2 regions of the Leifsonia lichenia genome follow, and region 2 is predicted to be linked to the other one. Evidence: predicted binding sites of a transcription regulator. Region 2 holds the regulator's gene; the other holds the start of a gene.
The links. Region 2 encodes LexA, which represses DNA repair genes until DNA is damaged. Its sites were predicted from a motif close to TCGAACANNTGTTCGA; they were not measured.
Positions count from the first base shown of each region.

Region 1: the regulator LexA is predicted to act here: its motif matches at 2,582-2,597, upstream of uvrA (excinuclease ABC subunit UvrA).

Region 1 is NZ_BAAGWT010000002.1:622,751-626,957, reverse strand. Features, by position in the region: gene ACYVGI_RS07515 (AAA family ATPase) at 1-534, shown strand, start outside; gene ACYVGI_RS07510 (DUF58 domain-containing protein) at 531-1,970, shown strand; gene ACYVGI_RS07505 (hypothetical protein) at 1,967-2,497, shown strand; gene uvrA (excinuclease ABC subunit UvrA) at 2,678-4,207, shown strand, end outside.
Region 2 is NZ_BAAGWT010000002.1:942,322-946,528, forward strand. Features, by position in the region: gene ACYVGI_RS09040 (histidinol-phosphate transaminase) at 1-582, opposite strand, end outside; gene ACYVGI_RS09045 (LysM peptidoglycan-binding domain-containing protein) at 1,331-1,699, opposite strand; gene lexA (transcriptional repressor LexA) at 1,934-2,653, shown strand; gene ACYVGI_RS09055 (metallopeptidase family protein) at 2,809-3,159, opposite strand; gene metE (5-methyltetrahydropteroyltriglutamate--homocysteine S-methyltransferase) at 3,270-4,207, opposite strand, start outside.

The DNA.
Region 1 (4,207 bases), 320 kb from region 2:
TACGCGCTGCCGGAGGCGCAGCTCGACCGCTTCATGACCCGCCTGAGCGTCGGCTACCCGGATGCGGACGGCGAGAGCCGCGTCCTCCTCGCCCGTGTGAGCAGACGCAGGGAGATCGCCACTGTCGAGCCGGTCATCGACGGTGCGACGCTTCGTGCCATGCAGGACGGCGTCGAACGGGTCGACGTCGACCCGGACATCGCCGCATACTGCGTCGCCATCGCCGCGGCGACCCGTCGCCACCGCGCTGTGGAGGTGGGGGCGTCGCCCCGCGGCTCCCAGGGACTCCTGCTCGTCGCCCGCGCCCGCGCCGTGATGGCAGGACGCGACTTCGTCATCCCCGACGATGTGAAGGCCGTCGCGATCCCCGTCCTCGCCCACCGCCTCTCGCTCACCGTTCAGGCGTGGACGAGCGGCGTGCAGGCCTCCCAGGTGGTGGCCGAGGTGGTCAACGCGGTGCCTGGCCCCCCGTCGATCGGCTCAGCCAGGGACGCGGTCCCCGCCACGGCACCGGATGCGGGACTCCCGGGGTGAGCGACCCCACGGCGAGCGAGCCGGGCGAAATGCCACCAGCAGCGGACCCCGCGCGCACCACCTCCACCCACTGGAATCTCAGCCCAGCCGTCGTCGCTGCGCTGCTCGTCGCAGTGCTCTGCCTCGGCGCCGGCTTCGTCGCCGGGCGTGTTGAACTGGCGATGGTCGGTGTCCCGCTGCTGGTCGCCGCCGCATTCGGCTGGGATCGGCGCCCGGCCGAACGCATCCCTCTGTCGTTCTCCGCACACGCCGACGCCGCGCCGGGCGCGCCCGCCTCGACCGCCGACGTCCAGGCGGCCCCGACCCCCAGCACGCGCACGCGCGCGACAACCGCGCCTCCCACCCAGGGCGCCACTGTCCGGGCCACGGGCTCCGTCACCACCCCCGCGCCGGTCGACGCGTTCGGCGTGCGCATCGCCCTCCCGAACCGTGCGCCGCTCGACGCCGTCGTGACCCAGCGCACCGCCGCTGCCATCGCCACGAACATCGTCGTCGGCCACTCCGGTCCGCAGCGTCTGCTGAGGCTCGGTGCCAGGGCGATCGGCGCCGACGCGGCGTTCGTCGGGGACACCGCGGATGGTCCGTCGCTCGACAGGGTGGTGCGGCCACGCGTCGTCCCGATCAGGAGCCTTCCGCTGCCCGCGCGCCTGATCGGCCTGACCGGTCCGCATCCGTCTGCCCGCCCCGGCGACGGCGGCGAGTTCCGCGACGTGGATCGGTTCCAGCCGGGGGACAGGCTGCGCCGCATCGACTGGAAGGCGACGGCGAGGCGCTCCCAGAATGCGGGGGAGCTCTTCGTCCGCCGCACAATGGCGACCTCGGACGCCTCTGTGCAGTTCGTCATCGACAGCAGGGACGATCTGACCGCGAGGGTGGCCGACTGGGCGGCACTGCATCCCCTGCCGGGGGTCTCGTCGCAGGACTTGGCGCGGGAGGCCGTCGTATCGCTCGCCGGGGCGTATGTCGCCGCGGGGGACATGGTCGGCTTCGACGACCTCGCCGATCCTGCTCGTGCCGTCCCGCCGCGCGCGGGGGCACGTCACCTGCACCGGGTGCGTCGCGCCGTCGAGCTCACCGCTCCCCGGGGCGCCGCGACCGAGCGGGTCCGCGCCCCGATCCTCGCGCCCGGCGCGCTGGTCTACGTGATGTCGACGTTCCTCGACGAGCAACCGCTGCGGCTGGCGCTCGCCTGGCGGGCGGCCGGGCACCGGGTGATCGCGGTCGACGTCCTCCCGGCCAGGCTCACCCGCGACCTGCCCGCCAGGGAGCGGCTGGCGCTCCGCGTCGTGGAGCTGGAACGCACCCTGCGCCTCCGCAGGCTGGCCGCAGCGGGCATCGACGTGCTCGTCTGGCAGGATGCCGACGCGTCCGGCCTGCCGACAGGAGCACGGGATGCGCGGCTGCGCGAGCTGAGCAGGCCGCGGAGGGCGCGATGAGCGACGCGACCACCCCGCAGCCGGAGCTCGGCTTCACCGTGCCCGGCTGGTGGGTCAGGGCACTGTTCGCCGTCATCGCCGTATTCCTCTGCGTCACGGTCGCCGACTCCGGCTTCTGGGTGGCCGTCTCGCTCGCACTGACCGCCGCGGCCGTGGCGGTTCCGCGCTGGCTGACCGCGTGGTTCCTCATCGGGGCGCTCGCGTTCACGGTGCTGCTGCATCCCCAGTCGGTCGGGGAGTGGCGCGTATACGCGCTGATCGCCGGCGCGCACGCCCTGCACCTCACGGCGACGTGGATGCTCGTCGTCCCGCCGTTCGCGCGTCTGCAGCCCGCCGTCCTGCTGTCGTCGCTGCGCAGGTTCGCTCTCGTCCAGGTGCCCGTTCAGGCGGCGACGGCCGGTCTGCTCGCGCTCACCGGTGCCGCGCGCGGCGCCGCCGCGATCTGGCCGGCCGTGCTCGCCGGGGCGACGGTCGTCGCCCTCGTGCTCGTCGCCGCCCCCGTGCTGCTGCGCCGTCCGCACCAGTGATCCGCCGCTGTCTCCAAGCAATGTCGGTGGTGCGGCATAGACTCGGCGGCGTGCGGTGACAGGTCTGTCGATGAGCCGGTACAATCGAACATATCTTCGATCTGCGCTGGGCGAACACGGCTGGCGTGCGGCGGAGAGTAGCGGAGAATTGATCGAGTGACTGAAATTGATCGGGTGGTTATGGGCAAGGTGACCGGTTCACACCTCAGCGTGCGGGGAGCGCGTGTGCACAACCTGCACAACGTCGATCTCGAGATCCCGAGGGATTCGCTCGTCGTCTTCACCGGGCTGTCGGGGTCGGGCAAGTCGTCGCTCGCCTTCGACACGATCTTCGCCGAGGGGCAGCGCCGCTACGTCGAGTCGCTGTCCGCGTACGCGCGCCAGTTCCTCGGTCAGGTGGACAGGCCGGACGTCGACTTCATCGAGGGTCTGAGCCCCGCCGTCTCCATCGATCAGAAGTCCACCAACCGCAACCCGCGGTCCACGGTCGGCACGATCACCGAGATATACGACTACATGCGCCTGCTCTGGGCGCGCATCGGCGTGCCGCACTGCCCGGTCTGCGGCGAGCCCATCCAGCGCCAGACGGTGCAGCAGATCGCCGACCAGCTCATGGAGCTCGAGACCGGCCGTCGCTACCAGGTGCTCAGCCCGGTCGTCTCGCAGAAGAAGGGCGAGTTCGTCGACCTCTTCAAGGAGCTGGCCGCCAGCGGTTACTCGCGCGCGCTCGTCGACGGAGAGCCGGTCCAGCTCAGCGACCCGCCGACCCTCAAGAAGCAGTACAAACACGACATCTCCGTCGTCGTCGACCGCCTGGTCGCCGGGCCAGACATCCTGAGCAGACTGACCGACTCGCTGGAGACCGCTCTGCGGCTCACCGACGGTCTCGTCCAGGTCAACTTCGTCGACGAAGAGGGCCCGGATGCGTGGCGCACGTTCAGCGAGAAGCTGTCCTGCCCCAACAACCACCCCATCCAGCTCACCGAGATCGAGCCGCGCACCTTCTCGTTCAACGCACCGTTCGGCGCCTGCCCGGAGTGCTCCGGCCTCGGCACCCGCATGGCGGTGGACGAGGATCTGCTGCTCGGCGACGAAGACGTCAGCATCGCCGATGGCGTCATCATCCCGTGGACGACGCAGGGCAGGGGACTGTTCCAGTACTACGAGAAGCTGCTCGACGGCCTCGCCCGCGACCTGAAGTTCTCCCTGAAGACGCCGTGGAAGAAGCTCTCGGAAGAGGTCCGCAACGCGGTCATGCGCGGCGACAACTTCGAGGTCAAGGTCAAGTGGAAGAACCGCTACGGCCGTGAAATGAGCTACACCTCCGGCTTCGAGGGCGTCGTGCCGTACATCGAGCGTCAGTACCTCCAGGCCGAGACCGACACGCAGCGCGCCCGGTGGGCGGAGTACCTGCGCGAGGTCCCGTGCTCCGTGTGCGGCGGCAAGCGCCTCAAGCCCGAGGTCCTCGCCGTCCTCGTACACGGCGCCAGCATCGCGGACGCGTCACAGCTCAGCCTCAGCGACGCCCGGCTCTTCATGGACAAGCTCCACCTCACCGAGCGCGAGGAGAAGATCGCCGCGCAGGTGCTGCGCGAGATCAAGCTCCGTCTCGACTTCCTCATCCAGGTGGGGCTCAACTACCTCGACCTGTCGCGCGCTGCCGCAACGCTCTCCGGTGGCGAGGCCCAGCGCATCCGGCTGGCCACGCAG
Region 2 (4,207 bases):
GTACGCCTCGTCGACGATCACGATGCCGCGGGCCGCGTCGTACGCGGCCTCGATGGTCGCGAGCGACAGCGGCGTCCCCGTCGGGTTGTTCGGCGAGCACAGGATGACGATGTCCGGGTCTTCGCGCCGGATCTGCTCCGCGGCGGTCTTCGCCGACAGCTCGAATTCGCCGTCGCGGTGCGCGGCGATCCAGCTCGTGCCGGTGCCGGATGCGAGCAGCGGGTACATCGAGTAGGTCGGGCTGAACCCGAGCAGGCTGCGACCCGGTCCCCCGAACGCCTGCAGGATGTGCTGCAGAACCTCGTTGGACCCGTTGGCCGCCCAGATGTTCTCGGCGGTCAGTCCGTGCCCGAGGTACCGCGCGAACGACTCGCGCAGCTCGGTGAACTCCCGATCCGGGTAACGGTTGACGCCCCCGATCGCCGCCGAGATGCGCGCGACGATGTCGGCGGCCACATCCGCGGGCACCGGATGCGTGTTCTCGTTCACGTTCAGCGCCACCGGAACGACCTTCTGCGGCGCTCCGTAGGGGGTCTTGCCCCGCAAGTCATCACGAATCGGCAAATCGGAAAGAGAAGTCACCCACCAATGCTAGTCACGCGGCGCACCGTGTGACGCCGAGCGGCTGGCGAACCCGCACGGCACTCCGTTCGAACGGAGACCCCACGCGCCACGCCGCGAACGCCTCCTTCCGAACGGAGAACCCGCACCCCACCAGCAGCAACCTCCTGCCCAACGCAGAACCCGCACCCCACCAGCAGCAATCTCCTGCCCAACGGAAACCCCACACTGCTAAGCAGCAAACTCCTGCCCAACGGAGAACCCACACCCCACCAGCAGCAATCTCCTGCCCAACGGAGAATCCACACCCCCGTCAGCAGCAACCTCCTGCCCAACGGAGAACCGACACCGTCAAGCAGCAAACTCCCGCCCAACGCAGAACCCACACCCCACCAGCAGCAAACTCCTGCCCAACCGAGAACCCACACCCAACCAGCCACGACCTCCTTCGGATCGAAGCACCCAGCTCACCACCGTCACCCGGCGGCACTGCCGCGGGACCGCTCGGCTCGGTTCCGCAGGACAATCCGTACGACACGCCGCCAACTTCTCCTTCCGAACGGAGAACCGACACTTGACCGGCCCAAGAGTCCTGCCGAGCGACGAACCACCCCACCAAGGCGCCCCAAATTCCCCCCCGCACCCCGCACTCCGCGCCCGCGCCCGCACCACCCCACCAGCCACGCAAAAAGGGCGCACCCATCCAGGCACGCCCTCCCCAAACTTCCCCAGCGCTCTCAAACCCGCGCTACCGAGGACCGCCCGGGCCCTACCCCGCGTACTGCGTCGGAATCGCCAACTGCTGGCCCGGCGACACCACGGCGGTATCGAGCTGGTTCAGCGAGACGATGTCCGCGATCACATCGCGGGGGTCTGCGCTCGGCGCGACCTTCTCCGCGATGCTCCACAGCGACTGGCCTGACTCGACCGTCACGTAGTGGAACTGCACGTGGGCCTGGTCGCCCGAGGCCGCAGCGCCTCCGCCGTTGAGCGCGAAGACGAGGGCTCCGACGATGAGCGGCACGGAGGCCAGCGTGGTGAGGACGACGCGTCCGCGTCGCGTGAGACGAAGGCGCGTGCGCGCGCCCACGGGCGTCGGGAACTGCGACGACGACATCGTGATCGTTGCTGTGCTCATGCTGCTGACCTCCTAAGATTCCGCACCCGGTGCTTGGCCGGCAGGCCGGATGCGAAGCTGTGTTCCGAATATATCTTCGAATGTTCGAAACCACAAGCACGATTCAATGACGAAAAACACCAGTGATTTCGAGACACGCTCGAACACATGTTTGTTTTACCCCTGCATCGTGGATACAGTTTCGATTGTCTGGACTTCACTCAACCAGGCACCACCGACATTCGGGCCGGCCGGATGCGCAGACGGGTCACGAAAGGGACGACCGTGGCGAACGACAACCAGGGAGCACGCGAGCGCGGGGGCACGCGCAGACGTAAGAACCTGAGCGAGAAGCAGTTGTCCATCCTCGACGTCATCCAGCGATCGGTGAGCCAGCGCGGCTATCCGCCGAGCATGAGGGAGATCGGCGACGCCGTCGGCCTCTCGTCTCTGTCGAGCGTCACGCATCAGCTCAACCAGCTCGAGCTGAGCGGCTACCTGCGCCGCGACCCGAACCGGCCGCGCGCGCTGGAGATCCTGATCGACCTGCCGTCGAACTCCTCCGAGTCGGTCGACTACGAGAACCAGACGCCTGTCGGCGACGCCGCGATGGTCCCGCTCGTCGGCCGCATCGCCGCCGGCGTGCCGATCACCGCCGAGCAGCAGGTGGAGGAGGTCTTCCCCCTCCCCCGCCAGCTCGTCGGGAACGGCGAGCTCTTCATGCTGAAGGTCGTGGGCGAGTCGATGATCGACGCCGCCATCTGCGACGGCGACTGGGTGGTCGTCCGCACGCAGAAGACCGCGGAGAACGGCGACATCGTCGCGGCCATGCTCGACGACGAGGCGACGGTCAAGGTCTTCCGCCAGCGCGACGGCCACACCTGGCTGCTGCCCCGCAACTCCAACTTCGAGCCCATCCTGGGCGACTACGCCGAAGTCCTCGGCAAGGTCGTGGCGGTCCTCCGCGCCGTCTGACCGACACCCCAGCGTTTCCGAGCCCGGCCCGTGGATGCACGGCCGGGCTCACGCGCATCCACCCTGCTCTGCACCCCATCGAGTCCGACGTCGTTCACGCGGCCGGCCGCGACCGACAGCGAACAGCGTCAGACTCGATCGGCGGACCAGGCCGGTCACGCCCAGCCGAGCTCCTGCAGGCGGGCGTCGTCGAGCCCGAAGTAGTGCCCGATCTCGTGGACGAGGGTCACCCGAACGCGCGCACGCAGCGCATCCAGATCCGCAGCACTGGCAGCGAGGTTGTTGCGGTACAGCGTGATCCGGTCGGGCAGCTCGCCGAACCCGTAGACTCCGCGCCTGGTCAGTGGATGCCCGCTGTACAGCCCGTACAGTCGCGGCCGGGCGCCGGGCGGCTGGTCCTCGATCAGGATCGCCACGTTCTCGAGCGGCGCGACCATGTCCGGCGGCAGCGCGTCGAACACGTCGCCGACCATCGCTTCGAACGCATCAGCCCCGATCTCCACCATTCCCCCATCCTCACCCCGAACGCGATCGAGCCCAGGGTTTTTCAACGCATCCGGGCGGAATACGGTGAAAAACCCTGGGCTCGATGGCGTCGAGGCGTGGAGGCCTGGGGCTAGGCGGTGACGGGAGCGGCGGCGCGCACGGCGCGCGTCGCGGCGATGATGTTGCGCAGCGACGCGACGGTCTCGTCGTAGCCGCGCGTCTTCAGTCCGCAGTCCGGGTTCACCCAGAGCTGGCGGCCGGGGATCGCACCGAGCGCCGTCTCGAGCAGCTCCGTCACCTCGGCGACGGACGGCACGCGGGGCGAGTGGATGTCGTACACGCCAGGGCCGATGCCGTGCTCGAACCCGGAGCTCTGGATGTCGTGGACGACCTCCATGCGCGACCTGGCCGCTTCGATGCTGGTGACGTCCGCATCCAGGTTGCGGATCGCGTCGATGACCACGCCGAACTCCGAGTAGCAGAGGTGGGTGTGGATCTGCGTCTCGTCCCGCACACCGGACGTCGCGAGCCGGAACGACCCGACCGACCAGTCCAGGTACGACGCGTGGTCAGCCTTCTTCAGCGGAAGCAGTTCGCGCAGCGCGGGCTCGTCGACCTGCACCACCCGGATGCCCGCGGACTCCAGGTCGGCGATCTCGTCGCGCAGCGCGAGCGCCACCTGGCGCGCAGTCTCGCCGAGCGGCTGGTCGTCGCGCACGAACGACCAGGCCAGGATGGTCACAGGCCCGGTCAGCATCCCCTTGACCGGCTTCGGCGTGAGGCTCTGGGTGTACGTCGACCACTCGACCGTGATCGGCTTGGGCCGCGACACGTCACCCCACAGGATGGACGGGCGGGTACAGCGGGAGCCGTACGACTGCACCCAGCCGTTCTGCGTCACGGCGAACCCGTCGAGGTTCTCGGCGAAGTACTGAACCATGTCGTTGCGCTCCGGCTCGCCGTGCACGATGACGTCGATGCCGATCTCCTCCTGCAGGTCGACGACGCGCTTGATCTCGTCGCGCATCCGGCCCAGGTACTCCGCCTCGGTGATCAGCCCCTTCGCGA